Regions from separate parts of the Kitasatospora sp. NPDC051164 genome, predicted to be linked through region 3. Evidence: riboswitches for the same ligand, from Rfam matches in the RefSeq annotation. Region 3 holds a riboswitch; each other region holds the start of a gene.
What was found. Region 3 has a riboswitch for thiamine pyrophosphate ahead of thiC (phosphomethylpyrimidine synthase ThiC). Riboswitches for the same ligand answer to the same signal wherever they lie in the genome.
Positions count from the first base shown of each region.

Region 1: linked by a shared signal. The riboswitch ahead of thiO (glycine oxidase ThiO) and the one ahead of thiC (phosphomethylpyrimidine synthase ThiC) in region 3 are both predicted to bind thiamine pyrophosphate.
Region 2: linked by a shared signal. The riboswitch ahead of ACIBEC_RS13335 (cytosine permease) and the one ahead of thiC (phosphomethylpyrimidine synthase ThiC) in region 3 are both predicted to bind thiamine pyrophosphate.

Region 1 is NZ_JBITFB010000004.1:82,497-88,423, forward strand. It holds gene thiE (thiamine phosphate synthase) at 1-433, opposite strand, end outside; gene ACIBEC_RS07430 (Rv2175c family DNA-binding protein) at 433-798, opposite strand; gene ACIBEC_RS07435 (FAD-dependent oxidoreductase) at 841-2,049, opposite strand; TPP riboswitch at 2,191-2,303, shown strand; gene thiO (glycine oxidase ThiO) at 2,307-3,485, shown strand; gene thiS (sulfur carrier protein ThiS) at 3,551-3,751, shown strand; gene ACIBEC_RS07450 (thiazole synthase) at 3,753-4,550, shown strand; gene pknB (Stk1 family PASTA domain-containing Ser/Thr kinase) at 4,646-5,927, shown strand, end outside.
Region 2 is NZ_JBITFB010000007.1:274,641-280,567, reverse strand. It holds gene ACIBEC_RS13350 (DUF5926 family protein) at 1-148, opposite strand, end outside; gene ACIBEC_RS13345 (ATP-binding protein) at 286-705, opposite strand; gene ACIBEC_RS13340 (glycerophosphodiester phosphodiesterase family protein) at 1,136-1,960, opposite strand; gene ACIBEC_RS13335 (cytosine permease) at 2,067-3,503, opposite strand; TPP riboswitch at 3,496-3,642, opposite strand; gene ACIBEC_RS13330 (trypsin-like peptidase domain-containing protein) at 3,853-5,763, shown strand; tRNA gene ACIBEC_RS13325 (tRNA-Ser) at 5,841-5,927, shown strand, end outside.
Region 3 is NZ_JBITFB010000018.1:146,896-152,822, forward strand. It holds gene ACIBEC_RS26565 (dihydrofolate reductase family protein) at 1-119, shown strand, start outside; gene ACIBEC_RS26570 (VOC family protein) at 161-535, shown strand; gene ACIBEC_RS26575 (hypothetical protein) at 754-1,551, opposite strand; gene ACIBEC_RS26580 (DUF5994 family protein) at 1,734-2,180, opposite strand; gene ACIBEC_RS26585 (hypothetical protein) at 2,216-2,380, shown strand; gene thiC (phosphomethylpyrimidine synthase ThiC) at 2,455-4,269, opposite strand; TPP riboswitch at 4,264-4,399, opposite strand; gene ACIBEC_RS26595 (DUF5326 family protein) at 4,589-4,789, opposite strand; gene tenA (thiaminase II) at 5,055-5,723, opposite strand; gene ACIBEC_RS26605 (cupin domain-containing protein) at 5,821-5,927, opposite strand, start outside.

The DNA.
Region 1 (5,927 bases), on a different contig from region 3:
TGGTCGGGGTCGGCCAGACCGGGCCGGTGCAGAAGTAGTCCACCCCGGGTTCGGCGACCGCCGCGTCCACCTCGGACTCGGCGTGGCAGGACCGGCCGATCAGGACGTCCTCGCCGAGGATCGCCCGGGCGGCCGGCACCGGCAGGTCGTCCTGGCCGAGGTGCAGCACGTCCGGCCGGGCCGCGTGGGCGACGTCGGCGCGGTCGTTGACGGACAGCAGCTTGCCGTGCCGACGGCAGGCGTCGGCGAAGACCTCCAGGGCCGCCAGCTCCTGCTTGGCCTCCAGGCCCTTGTCACGCAGCTGGACGATGTCCACCCCGCCCGCCAGCGCCGCGTCGAGGAACTCGGCGAGGTCGCCCTGCTCGCGGCGGGCGTCGGTGCACAGGTAGAGGCGCGCGTCCGCCAGGCGGGCGCGCGGCGTGTCCGCCGCCATCAGATCAGCATCGCCTGGGCGCGGCGCTTGACCTCGGTGCCGCGGTTCTCCCGCAGTGCCTGGATCGGGCTGCCGGGCAGCGACGGGTCCTCGGTGAAGAGCCACTCCAGGATCTCCACGTCGTTGTACCCGCAGTCGCGCAGCACGGTCAGGGTGCCGGACAGGTGCTTGACCAGCCCCTGGCCGTCGATGAACGCCGCAGGGACCTGCAGCGACTTGTTCGGGCCCCGCCGGACGGCGATCAGGCCGCCGCTGCGGACCAGGTCGCGCACCTCGGTGACGCGCACCCCCCACTGCTCGGAGATGTCGGGGAGGTACATCCACTCGGCGACCAGGGCTTCAATCTTGCTTTCGATCTCACTCACGCCACCAGACTGCCACCTCCGCGGCCCGCCGCGCACCAGCCGCTACCCGGCGACCGCCGACTTCAGCGGAACCGAGGGGTCCGCCGCGCGGGCCGGGTCCAGCGCCGTACCGCGTTCGATCAGCTTCCGGCCCTGGGTGAGGTCGCGCGGCCGGTCCACGGTCAGCAGCGCGCTCGGCACCCCGTCGCGCAGCCAGAGCACCGCCCAGGAGCCGTCCTGCGGACTGCCCCGCCACAGCGGCTCGTCGCCCTCGGCGTGCCGGCCCACGTACTGGACCATCCGCCCGAACTGCTCCGACCAGAAGTACGGCACCGGGTCGTACGGCGGCGCGTCCGCACCGAGGACGGCGGCGGCCGCCGCCTCGCCGGACTGCAGCGCGTGGTCCCAGTGCTGGACGGCCAGCCGGCCGCCGGCCCGGGCCGAGGGGTAGCTGACGCAGTCCCCGGCCGCGAAGACACCGGGCAGGCTGGTGCGCAGCCTCGCGTCCACCACGATGGCGCCGGTCCCGTCCAGTTCGACGCCGGAGCCAGCCAGCCACTCGGTCGCGGGCCGGGCGCCGATGCCGACCACCACCTCGTCGGCGGGCAGGTGCGAGCCGTCCGCCAGCAGCACCGCGCCGGGCTCGACGGCGGCCACGCCGACCCCGCAGCGCAGGTCGACGCCGGCCTCGGCGTACCAGGCGGCCATCGCCGAGCCGATCGCGGTCGGCAGCGCGCCGGGCAGCGGCGCCGGGCCCGCCTCGACCACGGTCACCTCGCAGCCCGCCTCGCGGGCGGCGGTGGACACCTCGGCGCCGATCCAGCCCGCGCCGACCAGCACCAGCCGCAGGCCGGGGCGCAGCAGCGCGCGCAGCGCCAGCGCGTCGTCCAGGGTGTGCAGCAGGTGGGCCCGCTCGGCGCCGGGCAGGGCGCGCGGGACGGCGCCGGTGGCGATCACCAGCGAGCCGTACGGGAGGTCGCCGGCGTCGGTGTGCAGCACGCCGGGGGTGAGGCCGGTGGCCCGGCGCCCGGTGCGGACCTCGATGCCGAGGTGCGCGTAGTCGATGTCCAGGGTGGTGCTGTCGCTCTTGCCGAGCAGCACGTCCTTGGAGAGCGGTGGCCGGTCGTACGGCGCGTGCGGCTCCTCGCCGACCAGCGTGATCCGCCCCCGCCAACCGCCCTGCCGCAGCTTCAGGGCGCACTGCGCCCCGGCCAGCCCGGCCCCGACGACGACCACCTGATCCGTCCCGCTCAGCTCTGCCACGCCCGTCACTGTACTCAGCGCGACGCCACCGCTTCCGGGCCGTCCACCCTTCGTTCAGGCGCGGCCTCGCGCCGAGCGGCCCCCTTCCGCCTCCCCCGGTCCACCCTTCGTCCGGCCCTTCGGCCGGGCCGGGCCCCGGCGTTATGGTGGGGACACCATCACGGGAGCCCGGCGAACCGGGCTGAGAGGCGGGCTGGCACGGCCTGCGACCGTCCGAACCTGATCCGGGTCATACCGGCGAAGGGAGAAGAGCAGCTTTGACACGCATGCCATCAGGCGCCCCACCCGACGTCCTGGTGATCGGCGGGGGCATCATCGGCCTCGCCGTCGCCTGGCGGGCGGCGCAGCGCGGGCTGCGGACCGTCGTGGTCGACCCCACCCCCGGCGGCGGGGCGGGCAAGGTCGCGGCCGGGATGCTCGCCCCGGTCACCGAGCTCCAGTACGGCGAGGAGCCGCTGCTGCGCCTCGGCATGGCCTCCAACGAGCGGTACGCGGACTTCGTCGCCGAACTCACGGAGGCGAGCGGCGGCCAGGACACCGGCTACCGCCAGTGCGGCACGATCGCCGTCGCGCTGGACTCCGACGACCGCGAGGAACTGCGCGAACTGCACGCATTCCACCGGCGGCTGGGCCTGGACTCGACCTGGCTGACCGGCCGGGAGGCCCGCAGGCTGGAGCCGATGCTCGCCCCCGGGGTGCGCGGCGGCCTGCACGTCGCGGACGACCACCAGGTGGACGGCCGGCGGATGCTCACCGCGCTGCTGTCGGCCGGGGAGCGCGCCGGCGTCGTCGTCCGGGCCGCCGAGGCGGTTGAGCTGCTGGTCGAGGGCGGCCGCGCGGTCGGCGCCCGCCTGAGCACGCACGAGACCGTGACCGCCGACCAGGTCGTGCTCGCCGCCGGCCCGCACAGCCACCGGCTGGCCGGTCTGCCCGAGGGCGTGCTGCCCGCGATCCGCCCGGTGAAGGGACAGGTGCTGCGCCTGCGGGTCCCCGACGCCTACCGGCCGTTCCTCTCCCGCAACGTCCGCGCCGTGGTGCGCGGCCGGCACATCTACCTGGTACCGCGGGAGAACGGCGAGCTGGTGATCGGCGCGACCACCGAGGAGCAGGGCTACGACACCACGGTCACCGCCGGCGGGGTGTACGAACTCCTGCGCGACGCGCACGAGTTGGTCCCGGGTCTCACCGAACTCCCGCTCGCCGAGACCTCGGCCGGTCTGCGCCCGGGCTCGCCCGACAACGCGCCGCTGCTCGGCCCGACGTCACTGCCCGGGCTGGTCGCCGCCACCGGCCACTACCGCAACGGCGTGCTGCTCACCCCGGTGACCGCCGACCTGCTCTCCGAGTACCTGGCCACCGGCGAACTCCCCGAACTGGCACAGCCGTTCACCCCCACCCGGTTCTCCCCCACCCCCGCTCGCCCCACCACGAAGGCCCTGGCATGACCGAGATCGCACCGAACGAAACCGGCCCGAACGAGATCGCACCGAACGAAACCGGCCCGGACGAGATCGCACTGACCGTCAACGGCAAGCCCCGCGAGGTGCCCGCCGCGACGACCCTCGCCGAGGTGGTGGCCACCGTCAGCCGGGCCAACTCCGGCGTCGCCGCCGCCCTCAACGAGGCCGTGGTGCCCCGCAGTTCGTGGTCCGAGACGCCGCTGACCGCGGGCGACCGGGTCGAGATCCTCACCGCCGTGCAGGGAGGCTGAGATGGCCGACGACCTGCTGACCATCGCCGGGACGAGCTTCTCCTCCCGGCTGATCATGGGCACCGGCGGCGCGCCGAGCCTGGAGGTGCTGGAGCGTGCGCTGCTCGCCTCCGGCACCGAGCTGACCACCGTCGCGATGCGCCGGGTCGACGCGGGCACCCAGGGCTCCGTCCTGGACGTGCTGACCCGCAACGGCATCCGCGTGCTGCCCAACACGGCCGGCTGCTTCACCGCCGGCGAGGCCGTGCTGACCGCCCGGCTGGCCCGCGAGGCGCTCGGCACCGACTGGGTGAAGCTGGAGGTGATCGCCGACGAGCGGACCCTCCTGCCGGACCCGATCGAGCTGCTGGACGCCGCCGAGACCCTGGTCGACGACGGCTTCACGGTGCTGCCGTACACCAACGACGACCCGGTGCTGGCCCGCAAGCTGGAGGACGTCGGCTGCGCCGCGATCATGCCGCTGGGCTCGCCGATCGGCTCCGGTCTCGGCATCCGCAACCCGCACAACTTCCAGTTGATCGTGGAGAGTGCGGGCGTCCCGGTGATCCTGGACGCGGGCGCCGGCACCGCCTCCGACGTCGCGCTGGCGATGGAGCTGGGCTGCGCCGCGGTGATGCTGGCCTCCGCGGTGACCCGGGCTCAGGACCCGGTGCTGATGGCCGAGGCGATGCGGCACGGCGCCGAGGCGGGCCGGCTCGCCCACCGGGCGGGGCGCATCCCGCGCCGCTTCCACGCCGAGGCCTCCTCCGCGATGGCCGGCCGGGCCGACCTGGACACCCGGGAGCGGCCTGCCTTCTGAAGCACCGGCGTGTCACAAGCCGGGCACAGCCGGGCCCCGGGGCGGCGTCCTCCGGGTCCGGCCGCCCGGCCCGGCACTAGACTCGCCGGGTGGACATGGCACTGCACGACCCGCTGATCGGCGCCCTGCTCGACAACCGGTACCGGGTCGAGCAGCGCATCGCGACCGGCGGGATGTCCACCGTCTACAAGGGCACCGACACCCGACTGGACCGGGTGGTCGCCCTCAAGGTGATGCACCCCGCGCTGGCCGGGGACGAGGCCTTCACCAGCCGCTTCATCCGCGAGGCCAAGGCGGTCGCCAAGCTCACCCACCCCAATGTGGTCAACGTCTTCGACCAGGGCGCGGACGGCGGAAACGTTTTCCTCGCCATGGAGTACGTGCCCGGCCGCACCCTGCGCGACCTGCTGCGCGACCGCGGCGCGCTCTCCGTCCGGGCCGCGCTGGACGTCCTGGAGCCGGTGCTCGCCGCCCTCGGCGCCGCCCACCGGGCCGGGCTCGTCCACCGCGACGTCAAGCCGGAGAACGTGCTGATCACCGAGAGCGGCCTGGTCAAGGTCGCCGACTTCGGCCTGGTCCGGGTGCTCGGCGCCGCCGACGGCGCGCCCACCTCGACCAGCACCGCCACCGGTGGCACGGTCCTGGGCACCGTCTCCTACCTGGCCCCCGAGCAGATCCTCCCGGACGCCCCCACCGACCAGCGGGTCGACGTCTACGCGGCCGGCATCCTGCTCTACGAGATGCTCACCGGCCGCCGCCCGCACACCGGCGACAACCCCGTCCAGGTCATGTACAAGCACCTGCACGAGAACGTCCCCGCCCCCTCCCTGGTCGCCCCGGCGGTCGGCCCGGAGCTGGACGCCATAGTGGCCGGCGCCTGCGCCCGGGTCGCCGACGCCCGCCCGTACGATGCGGTCGAGCTGCTCGCCGCGCTCCAGCGGGTCCGCCGCACCCTCACCCCGGCCGAGCTGGACGCCGAGCCGCCGGCCTCCACCCGGCCGAGCCCGCGCTATCCGACCAGCGAGCCGACCTCGGTGATCCAGCCGCTGCCGCGGCCCGCCGACGCCCCGCCGCCGGAGCGCACCAGCGTGCTGGACGTGCCGCCGGAGCTGATGGACCAGCTGCTCACCGAGCCGCGCCCGTACGACGAGCCGGCCCCGTCGCGCGAGCGCCGGCCCGGCCTGCTGCGCCGGATCCCCCGCAAGGCGCTGATCTGGGCCTCCGTGCTGACCGCGCTGGTGCTGGCGGTCGGCGGTGCCACCTACGGGCTGTCCGAGGGGCTGTACGGCTCGGTGCCCGGGGTGCTCGGCAAGGACCGGGCCGAGGCGCAGCGAATCCTGGACAAGGAGGGTCTGCACGGCAAGTTCGTCGAGGCGT
Region 2 (5,927 bases), on a different contig from region 3:
CGTGCGAGGCCTCCCGGCCGTGGCAGGCCTTGTAGCGGCGGCCCGAGCCGCAGGGGCAGTCCTCGCGGGCCCCGACCACGGGGATCTCGCCCGTGACGGCGGTGGTGGACTGGCGCTGCGGCGCCTTCTTGGCGGCCTTCTTGCCCATGGTGCGGCTCTCCCGGGAACGGTGGTCCTGTGTCCCGGGAAGCCTACTGACGTTCCTGCGGCACCCGCGCTTCCCCCGGCGCGCGCGAACGCGCCGGGGCGGGGCGGGGCGGGCAGACGGGGCGGGCGTACGGGGCTCTACGCGCTACGGGCGTCGCCTCCGGTGCGCCGGGCGTGCCGGGCGCGGGCGGGCAGCGCCGCCCAGACCGTCACCTCGCCGGGCGCGTCGCGCACGCCCCAGTCGCCGGCCAGCTGGTCGACGATGCTCAGGCCGCGGCCACCGCGCGAGGTCAGCGAGGGACGGGCGGGCAGCGGCCGGGTGGCCGCGCCGCCGTCGGTGACCTCCAGCGTCAGCATGCCGTCCGCGTGCAGCTGCCAGCGGACCAGCACACCGCCGTCCGGCTCGTCCGTGCCTTCGCGGTGCTCCGGGCCGCCGGGCGCGGGATGCGTCCCGGACGGGACGCCGACCAGCACCTGCCCGAGCACCTCGGCTCGCGTGCCGCGACCGAGCGCCGGCAGCGGGCCGAGCGGACGGGCGTACCGGCACGCATTGCTCAACAGTTCGGAAAGGATCAGAACAGCATCATCGATGACCGGTTCCGGTATCTTCCGGTCACCCAGATCTCGACGCAGTCGGCGCCGTGCGACCCCGACACCCGCTGGGCCGTGCGGCACTGCCATGGTCGATGAAGTCGGCACTTCACGCGCCACCATCAACGCCACCCCCGGACCTCCTTCAGCGTATGCCGAGGGAGAGATGCCCCTTGGTAATGCGTCGGAAACGAGCACCGGGCGATCCCGCGAGCCCATTTCGAGCGTGGCGACCGAGGGTCGACATGAGGTCATTCCATGCTCACCCTCTGTCGTCCGAGGGCAAGAATTTCCGGCAATATCGTGCGAGGAAGGTTTGACTGCCGACCAGAGTGATCAGTGCGCACCGGTACGGCCGTCGGTGCGGCCGTCGGTACGTCGGCGGATCACCGTCCGGTCACCGCCCGAGCTGCGCCAGCACCTCGGCGGGCCGGTTGGTGATGATCGCGGAAACGCCGAGTTCCAGGCAGAGTTCGACGTCGGCCGGTTCGTCCACCGTCCACACGTGCACCTCGTGCCCCAGCTCCCGCAGCCGGGTCACCAGCTGCGGACGGGCCCGCACCAGCTCGATGCCCGGCCCGGCGATCCGCGCACCGCCCGGCAGCGGCGCACCCTCGCGCAGTTTGCCGAGCAGCGGCAGCGTCCGCTCGAACAGGAACACCCGCCGGTACTCCGGCGCGGCGGCGGCCACCCGGTTCAGCGCGATCGACGAGAAGCTCATGATCCGGGCGGACGGGCGGTCGCCCTCCCGGGCCGCGCCGATCTTGAACCGCTCCAGCATCCGCAGCAGCTCGGCCTCCACCAGGCCGCGGAAGCGCACCGGGTGCTTGGTCTCGATCGCCAGGTCCACCGGGCGGCCGCAGTCCACCACCAGCTCCAGCAGACGCTCCAGCGGCAGCACGCCGCGCAGCTCCGGGTCGGTACTGGGGCGGCCGGTCTTCCAGGCCCCGAAGTCGTACGACTGCAGCTCGGCGAGCGTCATCGCCGAGACGGTGCCGCGGCCGTTGGACACCCGGCCGATCCGCCGGTCGTGCACGCAGACCAGGTGGCCGTCGGCCGTCACCCGGACGTCGCACTCCACCGCGTCCGCGCCCTCGTCGAGCGCGCGCCGGTAGGCCGCGAGGGTGTGTTCGGGCAGGGCGTGGGAGGAACCGCGGTGGGCGATCACCTGGACGGACGGCGCGGTGCGCGCCTCCGGCGAGGACAGGTCTGGGCTGGTCACAGGGCCAACGATAGGCGGCGGAGGTAACGCGGAGGCGAAGACGGCCCCAACCTGTGGGGCCGTCTCCGGGTGCCGGGTTCGGGTACCCGGCACCCGGCACCCGGCGTCAGCGCGCGGCGCGGCGGGAGAGCGGGGTGAGCGCCCAGGTGGCCAGGGCCGGCACCAGGAAGGCGAACAGCGAGGCCGAGGTCCACTCCTGCGGGGTGAAGTGCAGGGCCTCCTGGGCGGAGGTCCAGAAGTTCGTCCACCAGTCGGCGACCTTGGTCGGCGAGATGAACTGGTAGACGGCGAAGCCCAGCACCCACGGCAGCAGCATCGTCCAGCGGGCGGGCGCGTCCTCGGAGAGGTTCCAGCCGCGGCGCCCGGCGCCGAGGAAGAAGTCCACCGCCAGCACCGCCAGCAGCGGCACGAACACCGAGCCGATCAGGCCGAGGAAGCTGTAGTAGGTGTCGGTGAACTGGTCGATCTGCAGCGCCAGCACGGTGGTCAGCACGCCGATCACGCCGCTCAGCACCCGGCGGTCCACCCGCGGCAGCAGGTTCTGCACCGACATCGCGGTCGAGTACACGTTGGCGAACGACTGGTCCGTCTCGCGCAGCACCAGCACCAGCAGGAACAGCCAGCCGGCCCAGACGCCGAGGAAGGAGTCGAAGAGCTTGTTCGGGTCGCCACCGGACTGCAGCAGCGCCATCAGGCCGAGCACGTAGCACCAGACCTGGGCGATCGTGTAGCCGGAGAAGCTGCCCCAGAACGCCGAGCGCGGGGTGCGCGAGTGCCGGGTGTAGTCGGCGGCCAGCGGGACGAAGGAGATCGACACCGCGATCATCGCGTCGGTCGCGCCCAGGAAGCCGTGCCAGTTGCCGGCGCCCGGGTCCGGCACGCCCTGGCGGCCCAGCTGGACCGTGAAGTACACCATCGCGACGGCGACCGCCCCGGCCACGAAGCGGCGCAGTACCGCGATCGAGCCCAGCGGCCAGATGGTCAGCGCGGTCGTCAGCGCGCCCGCGAGCAGCACGAACAGCCAGCGGTAGCCGGTGGTGTGGGCGACGGTCTGGGCGCCCGCCGAGATCGTCAGCAGCTCGAACACGCCCCAGCCGACGCACTGCACGATGTTCAGCACCGTCGGCAGGTACGACAGCCGGGTGCCGAACAGCCCGCGCAGGTTCGCCATCGCGGGGGCGCCGGTCCGGGCGCCGATCAGCGCGGCCACGCCGAGCATCGCGGTGCCGACCGCCGTACCGACCACGATCGCGGTCACCGCGGCGGCCAGCGACAGCTCGCTGCCGGGGGCGCCGAGCACGGTGGCGGCGGTCGAGAAGCCGATCAGGCTGACGCCCAGGTTCATCCAGAGCGCGAAGTGGTCCCGGAAGCGCAGCGTGCGCGGCGGCTCGGTGTCCAGGACCAGCGGCGCCTCGACGCGCTCGGAACGGTCCCGCACGGCGGTCGCCGTGGTGGCCGCGGCAGTGGTCGCCGCAGCGGTGGACTCGGGGAAGTCCTTGGACGCGGCAGCGTCCGAAGAAGAGGATGACGAAGCAGACGGCATGGCCGATACTCCCTACGCCGGCATTACCCGGACAGGTTCCGGCGGTCAGCGCCCCCTCGACCGTCCGCCTCGCTCGCGTGGCGTACGGTCGACATGCGCACTCTCAGCCTGGTCGGTCCAAGCTCCCGCGTGTCAGTTTGGAGCGACAGGCTAACCGGCACAGGGGTGAACACCCAAGGCCAGGGCGTGCGCGGTCCGCATCGCGGGACGCCCGGCGGGGAGGGGGGAGCCCTCGGCCGTCGGCACCGGCTAAGGATTCTTATGAGTTCTTCAGAGGGGTCCTTACGGCAATCGAATCGACAGTGCGAAAAACTATGGTCCTTGGTTCTGCCAGCTATGGAGGTCGTCCGTGAGCACCGAGCGCGAGGTTGGGCCCACCGGGCCGCAGGGGGAGCAGCCCGCCGGCCAGGGGGCGGCTGAGTCCGCTCCCGAAGGCCCCGCTCAGGGCGGGCACCAGTCGACCATGGCCTTCCGCCGGGTCCCCGAGCCGGAGGCGGCCACCGGCGAGACCGTCCCCGCCGAGGCCGCCCCGGCGGACGCGGCGCCGACGGACGGCGGGCACAAGCAGACCATGGCGTTCCGTCGGGTGCCCGAACCCGAGGCGGCCACCGGCGAGGCCGGCACGGCCGAGACCGTCCCGGCCGAGGGCGGGCACAAGCCCACCGTCGCCTTCACCAAGGTCCCCGCGCCGGAGGCCCCGGCGGCCGCGCCCGAGGCAGCCGCCCCGCCGGTGGCGCCCGCCGCGCCGGTCGCCGAGGAGCACGCCGTCGACCCGGCCACCGGGTACATCGACGCGCCGCCGCCGGTCCTGCCGCCCGCCGCGCCCGTGGCCCCGGCGGCAGCGCCCGTGGCCCCGGCGCTGCCGCCGGCCGCCAACCCGTACGCCACCCCGACCCACGGCGTCCCCGCCGCCGGTGCGCACGACGCGTACGGCGCCGCCGCAGCCGCCCCCGGTACCCCGGCGGCCCCCGGCGCGCCCGCCGCGCACGGCCACCACCCGTTCGGTGCGGGCCAGCCGCTCGGCGGCTGGGGCCCGACCCACGACGCCACCTCCGGCGGCGCGGGCTACCCCGGCGGCCCGGCGGGCCCGCTCGGCTACCCGGCCGACTACCCCGGCGGCCCGGACGGCGGCGGCCCGCGCAAGAAGCGCGGCGGACTGGTCGCCCTGATCGCTGCCGTCGCACTGGTCGCCGGTGTGGCCGGCGGCGCGCTCGGCGTGACCGTGGCCGACCGCAACGACAGCAGCAGCTCCGCGGACGACCACCGCAGCACCACCGTCCAGGCCAGCGACACCCAGAAGAACGAGCCCTCCCCCGGCTCGATCGCCGCCATCGCGCAGAAGGCGCTGCCCAGCGTCGTCACCATCAAGGCGCAGGGCAACGGCGAGTCCGGCACCGGCACCGGCTTCGTCTTCGACACCGAGGGCCACATCCTCACCAACAACCACGTGGTCGCGCCGACCCTCAACGGCGGCAAGCTGACCGTCAAGTTCGCCGACGGCACCTCGTACAACGCCTCGGTGCTGGGCCACGCCGAGGGCTACGACGTCGCCGTGGTCAAGATCGACAACCCGCCGAAGAGCAAGTTGGCCCCGCTGCCGCTGGCCGACTCCGACAAGGTCAACGTCGGCGACGCCACCGTCGCGATCGGCGCGCCGTACGGCCTGGAGTCCACCGTCACCAGCGGCATCATCAGCGCCAAGGACCGCCCGGTCGCCTCCGGCGACGACACCGGCTCGCAGGCCTCGTACATGAACGCCCTGCAGACCGACGCCTCGATCAACCCCGGCAACTCCGGCGGCCCGCTGCTCGACTCCGGCGGCGCCGTGGTCGGCATCAACTCGGCGATCCAGTCCAACGCCTCCGCCAACGGCCGGGCCGGCAGCATCGGCCTGGGCTTCGCCATCCCGATCAACCAGGCCAAGTGGGTCGCGGACACCCTGATCAAGACCGGCAAGCCGGTCTACGCCAAGCTCGACGTGCTGCGCAACGACGACTACAAGGGCGACGGCGCGCAGATCCAGACCAAGGACATCCAGGGCCAGCCCGCCGTCACCCCCGGCGGCGCCGCCGACAAGGCCGGCCTCAAGCCGGGCGACGTCATCACCAAGCTCGGCGGCGTGCCGATCGAGAACGGCCCCGCCCTGGTCAGCCGGATCTGGACGCACAAGCCCGGCGAGACCGTCGACGTCGAGTACACCCGCAACGGCCAGACCCTCACCACCAAGGTCACCCTCGGCCAGCGCGACGGCGACCAGTGACCGCCGCCCGCTGACCCGCGACGCCGCGAAACCGTGTGCGCCGAACCCCGCGGGACCCGTTAGGCTGACCTCCGCCTGGAGAGCTGCCCGAGCGGCCTAAGGGAACAGTCTTGAAAACTGTCGTGGCGTGACCCGTCACCGTGGGTTCGAATCCCACGCTCTCC
Region 3 (5,927 bases):
CGATCGTCCTGGGCCCCGGCATCCGCCTGTTCACCGAGCAGGACCGGATCCCCCTGCGACTCGCCCACTCGGTCACCTTCAGCACCGGCGTGGTCCACCTGCACTACCAGCAGGCCTGACCCCCACCCTCCCCTCCCCCACCCACCGAAGGAACCCACCCATGCGCGTCGTCGCCTTCGACCACCTCGTCCTCAACGTCTCGGACGTCGAACGCTCCCTGGCCTTCTACTCGGGCCTCCTGGGCCTGGAGCCCGTCCGCGTCGACGAATGGCGCGCCGGGAAGGCGCCCTTCCCGTCCGTCCGGGTCACCGCCGAGACCATCATCGACCTGACCAGCCGCCCCCGGAACGAGTCCAACGTCGACCACATCTGCCTCACCGTCGAGCCCCTCGACTGGCAGGAGGTCATCGACTCCGGCACCTTCACCGTCCTCGAGGGCCCGGTCTCCCGCTACGGCGCCCGCGGCACGGCCACCTCCGTCTACGTCCAGGACCCCGACGGCAACACCGTCGAACTCCGCTGGTACCCCCGCTGACGGGTGCCGCCCCGACCTCACAGGGGAGGGCCGGGGCGGCACTTCAACCCGCCACGAGCCGAACAGCCGTCAGTGGAAACAGCTGAACGGTCGGGAAGTGGGTGCGGTAGCGCGTGGCGGCATCCCGGGCGAGCAGGCGGCAGCCCCGGACAGCGGCATGCGCGCCCATGGAGACGCTTCACGTCGGTCGAACCTCGGTCGAACGTCAGTCGGCTGCCTCAGGCCACGCTCCCGTCACTGCGCATGACGGCCAGTCCCGTGTACGTGAAGACGCAGCCGAGACCCACCCCCCAGTCGTCGCCGTCGTCGTCGTAGCGGAGGGAGCGGTCCGCGAAGGCGGTTCGGAGGTCGTCGAGCGGTATCACCGTGAAAGCATCGCTCTCCACGGGGAAGTGGCGGACCTCGATCCAGCCCTCACGCACGTACGGGAACAGGGGAACGAGCTGGCGATCGACCCACTCGGAGAGCTCCACGCCGGTCAGCTCGGTCGGCAGATCTTCCCAGATGCCGAACGGCCCGGTGAGCATCCCGCTGGACTCGGCGGCGCAGACCAGCACCTTCTGTTGCTCGCGGGTGAGCTCGTCCCAGTCGGGCAGCCCGTCACCGGTCGCGGCCGGAAGCTCGCTCATGTCCCACGACTCGCGCGCGGACTCGGTGGCGTGCAGGTCGAACGTCGCTGCGGTCTTCGGACTCCAGAGCCAGTTGGCCGGTTCGGCCAGGACGTCCTGCAGTTGCGAGCCGGTCACGACCGGATCGGTCGGGGCAGCGCCGAGACCCTGCCGTATCCGGACGGTGAGCAGGCCGCGCTCGACGAGGTCCAGGGCAACCGCGGCCAACTGCGGTACCAGCGCGCGCTGTTCGTCCCGGGTGTAGCTGCGCGGCGGCGGAGCGCCCTGTTCCCCGGCCCACCGGAGATCAATTCCGTACTGCTGGACCGTTCCGGCCAGGGCGGACTGCCACAGACCGCGGCGCATCAGCGTCTGCTCGGCCGGGCTCAAGGCGTTCCAAGGCTGCATGGCATGGATCATCCCAGGCACGGCCCCATGTCACCGAGCAGATTTCTGCGCAGCCGAAGCGCTGCTCCAGGAAGTCCTCCCGGAGCAGCGCCCGGGTCGGTGCGTCGTCAGTCCGCCGGCGGGAGGCAGATCCGGTTGCCCTGGGCCTTGAACCAGCGCAGGGGAAGCCACCGGCAGCCGGCTCAACGCAGGAGTTCGGCCGCCGGGGTGTGGTTTCCGGTTGCCGAGGCACCTGCCATCGCCGAGGAAGCGCTCTTCGGATCGGTGCGGGGCGGTACCACCAGGAGGAGGAAGTGGTCCTGGAAGCCCCGGGTGACACTGATCGTCGCGTCACTGCCGGCGAACCAGTTGATCTTGACCAGGAGGCCGTTCACCATGAGGGACCGGGGCACCTCGCCCCAGGCCAAGGTGTCGAGGCCGACCCGAACGATCGGCCCGAGGTGGGCGCCGAGCGCGGTGATCAGGTCCGGCAGCTCGGCCAGGATGTGGTTCGAGCGGGGCCACCACGCGCCGTCGAAGATCCCCTCCCGAGTCATCGTCGGCTCCAGCACCAGGCGTGGCAGGAGCGGAACACCGGGCACGGACCACGGCCCGGAGGAGGAAGGCGTGGGAAGGGGGACCGGCATCATGTGAGGCCGCCCGTCTGGTCCACGAGGGACCAATCATGACCCAGGGCGACACCAGCGCGAATGCCGATATTCGGAATGTCCTCGGTTGTCTCCCACGGTACTCCGCAGCGGTCTCCCAGGTCACGGTCGCCGACGCCGTGGACCCCTGCGACGACCGGACAGCCGACGACAACCGCCTGCTCGCCGCCGGGCCCGCCTGAACGTCGCGCCGCCGGGGCGCCGCCCCGGGAGACCTGTCGGCCTCCCGGAGCACGCCGTCAACCAGGCATCAGCGTCAGTCGGCCAGCGGGAGGTAGACCCGGTTGCCCTGGGCCTTGAACTCCTCGGACATGGCCTGCATGCCGGCTTCGGCTTCGGCGTCGTAGCCGGATGCCACGGCCGTCGCGCCGTCGCCGTGTTCGTCGCGGATCTTCTGGGAGATCTTCATCGAGCAGAACTTCGGGCCGCACATGGAGCAGAAGTGGGCCGTCTTGGCGGGTTCGGCTGGGAGGGTCTCGTCGTGGAAGGCGCGGGCGGTCTCCGGGTCGAGGGCCAGGTTGAACTGGTCCTCCCAGCGGAATTCGAAGCGGGCGTCGGAGAGGGCGTCGTCCCATTCCTGGGCGCCGGGGTGGCCCTTGGCCAGGTCGGCGGCGTGGGCGGCGATCTTGTAGGTGATCACGCCGGTCTTGACGTCGTCCCGGTTGGGCAGGCCCAGGTGCTCCTTGGGCGTGACGTAGCAGAGCATGGCGGTGCCCCACCAGGCGATCATCGCGGCGCCGATGCCGGAGGTGATGTGGTCGTAGCCGGGGGCGACGTCGGTGGTGAGCGGGCCGAGGGTGTAGAACGGCGCCTCGTCGCAGATCTCCTTCTGGAGATCCATGTTCTCCTTGATCTTGTGCATCGGGACGTGGCCCGGGCCCTCGATCATGACCTGGACGTCGCGCTCGCGGGCGATCCGGCCGAGCTCGCCGAGGGTCTGCAGCTCGGCGAACTGCGCCTCGTCGTTGGCGTCGGCGATCGAGCCGGGGCGCAGGCCGTCACCGAGCGAGAAGGTGACGTCGTAGGTGGCCAGGATGTCGCAGAGTTCCTCGAAGTTGGTGTAGAGGAAGTTCTCCTGGTGGTGCGCCAGGCACCAGGCGGCCATGATCGAGCCGCCGCGGGAGACGATGCCGGTCTTGCGGCGGGCGGTGAGGGGGACGTAGCGCAGCAGCACGCCGGCGTGGACGGTCATGTAGTCGACGCCCTGCTCGCACTGCTCGATGATGGTGTCCCGGTAGACCTCCCAGCTCAGCTCCTCGGCCTTGCCGTCCACCTTCTCCAGGGCCTGGTAGAGCGGCACGGTGCCGATCGGCACAGGGGAGTTGCGCAGGATCCACTCGCGGGTGGTGTGGATGTTGCGGCCGGTGGAGAGGTCCATGACGGTGTCGGCACCCCAGCGGGTGGCCCAGGTCATCTTCTCCACCTCCTCCTCGATCGAGGAGGTGACGGCGGAGTTGCCGATGTTGGCGTTGATCTTCACCAGGAAGTTGGTGCCGATGATGGCCGGCTCCACCTCCGGGTGGTTCACGTTGACCGGGATGACGGCCCGGCCGCGGGCCACCTCGGCCCGCACGAACTCGGGCGCCAGGCCCTCGCGCAGTGCCACGTATTCCATCTCGGGGGTCACCACGCCCCGCTTGGCGTAGGCGAGTTGGGTGACGGCGGCACCGCCGCGGCCACGCAGCGGGCGGCGCGGGCGGCCGGGGAAGACGGCGTCCAGGTTGCGCAGGTTTCCGCCGCGCGGCGCGGTGTGCTTGATCCCGTCGTCCTCGGGGCGCGCCTCGCGGCCGTCGTACTCCTCGACGTCGCCGCGCTGGCGGATCCAGGCGTCGCGCAGCGCGGGCAGGCCGCGCCGGACGTCGGGCTCGTACGACGCGTCGGTGTACGGGCCGGAGGTGTCGTACAGCGGGACGGCCTTGCCGTTGGTGAGCCGCACCTCGCGGTAGGGGACCCGCAGGTCGGGGCGGGATCCCTCGCGGTAGGCCTTGCGCCAGGCCGGGGTCGGGTAGCCGGTGCGCTCACTGCTGGGGGTGCTCTGGGCAGGCTGCGGCTGTGCTTCGAACGTGGTCATCTGACCTCTACTCCCTACGCCGGCATTACCCGGTCCAGGTTCCTGCGGTCGACGCAGCCGTCGGTCCGTCCGTCGACGGTCCGGTCAGCGTCCTCTCAGCCCGGTGCTCCGAGCTCCCGCGTCGCAGGCGGTGTTGCCTGCACATGACGCCCAACACCGTAGCGAGCCGATTGCCGCAGGTCCAGAGGGGGTCCACGGGTGACGCCACGGGCGGAGCGACGGGCAGGCTCACCGGCGGATCCCCTCGGCTCGGGGAACGCCCGAGGCCCGGCTCCCCGTGACGGGGACCGGGCCTCAGGGCGGCGGTGGAGGAGCGGGGTCAGCTCTTGGCGGCCTTCTTCACCAGGATCACCACGGCGGCCGCGATGCCGACCACCACCAGCAGCTTGATCGCGATGCTCAGCAGCGCCCCGACGACGCCGAAGACGAAGGCGACGACGTTCCAGGCCAGCACCAGGACCAGCACCGGGATGACGATGTTGCGCACCCACGAGGGCAGCGACTTCCAGAGCTCAGCCATGTCCGTTCCTCTTCTCCCCTCGGGTCGGCCGCCGTCCGGTGCCGCATCCCGCTTGCTTTCGATACTTCGATCGTACGGGGGTCCGAGTGCCGGAACGAGGCCCAACGGCCCGGAGAGAACCCCGAGATCACCCCGACCCCGACCCCCGGGGAGACCCTCCGCCGACCTCCGGGGAGATCCCCTAGACGGCCCCCGAGAAGGACCGCGCCGCACCGCCCGGGAACCGCGCGGGGCAGACGCCGGTCCGCCGCCGGTCCACCGCCGGTCAGACCGGCCAGCGCTCGCCGCGCCAGGCGGCGTCCCAGAACATCCACTCGTAGCGCGAGGTGGTCACGAAGTGCTCGACCACCTTGCGGCGTTCGACCGGGGAGAGCTCCTCGCCGAGCCGGTCGGTGAGCGCCAGCACCCGGCGGACCACCGACTGGAACGCCTCGTCGCCGTAGGTGGCGATCCACTTGGCGTAGAGCGGGTCGGGGGAGCCCTGGGCGAGCAGCGCCTCGCCGACCCGGGCATAGATCCAGTAGCAGGGCAGTACCGCGCCGACGGCCTCGGCGAAGGAGCCGCCGTAGACGGTGGCCAGCAGGTAGCTGGTGTAGGCCCGGGTGGTGGGCAGCACCGGTTCGGCGGCGGCCTGCGCGGCGGTGCCGCCGAAGGCGGTCAGGAACTCGGCGTGCATGCCCTGCTCGGCGGCCAGCGCGCCGACCGCGTCGTCGGCGAAGGCCCGGACGTCCTCCTCACCGGGCGCCTTGGCGGCGCAGACGGCGAGGGCGCGGGCGTAGTCGCGCAGGTAGTGCGAGTCCTGGACGACGAAGTGGCGGAAGGCCTCGCGCGGCAGGGTGCCGTCGGTGAGGCCGGCGAGGAAGGGGTGGGCCAGGATCTCGGCGTAGACCGGCTCGATGGCCGCCCAGAGTTCTTCGGTGAGGCTGCGGGTCATACGAACGACCCTAGACGGCCGGGCCGGGGCCCAGGCCCAGACGTTCAGGCCCGGCGTGCAGGCCCCGACGTTCGGTCCCGGCGTTCGGCCCCGGCGTTCAGGCCTCGGGCGGCGAGAACACGACCAGGACCCGCAGTTCCTCGGTGATGTGGTGGAACCGGTGCGGGGTGCCGGCCGGGACGTACGCCACGGTGCCGCGCGCGA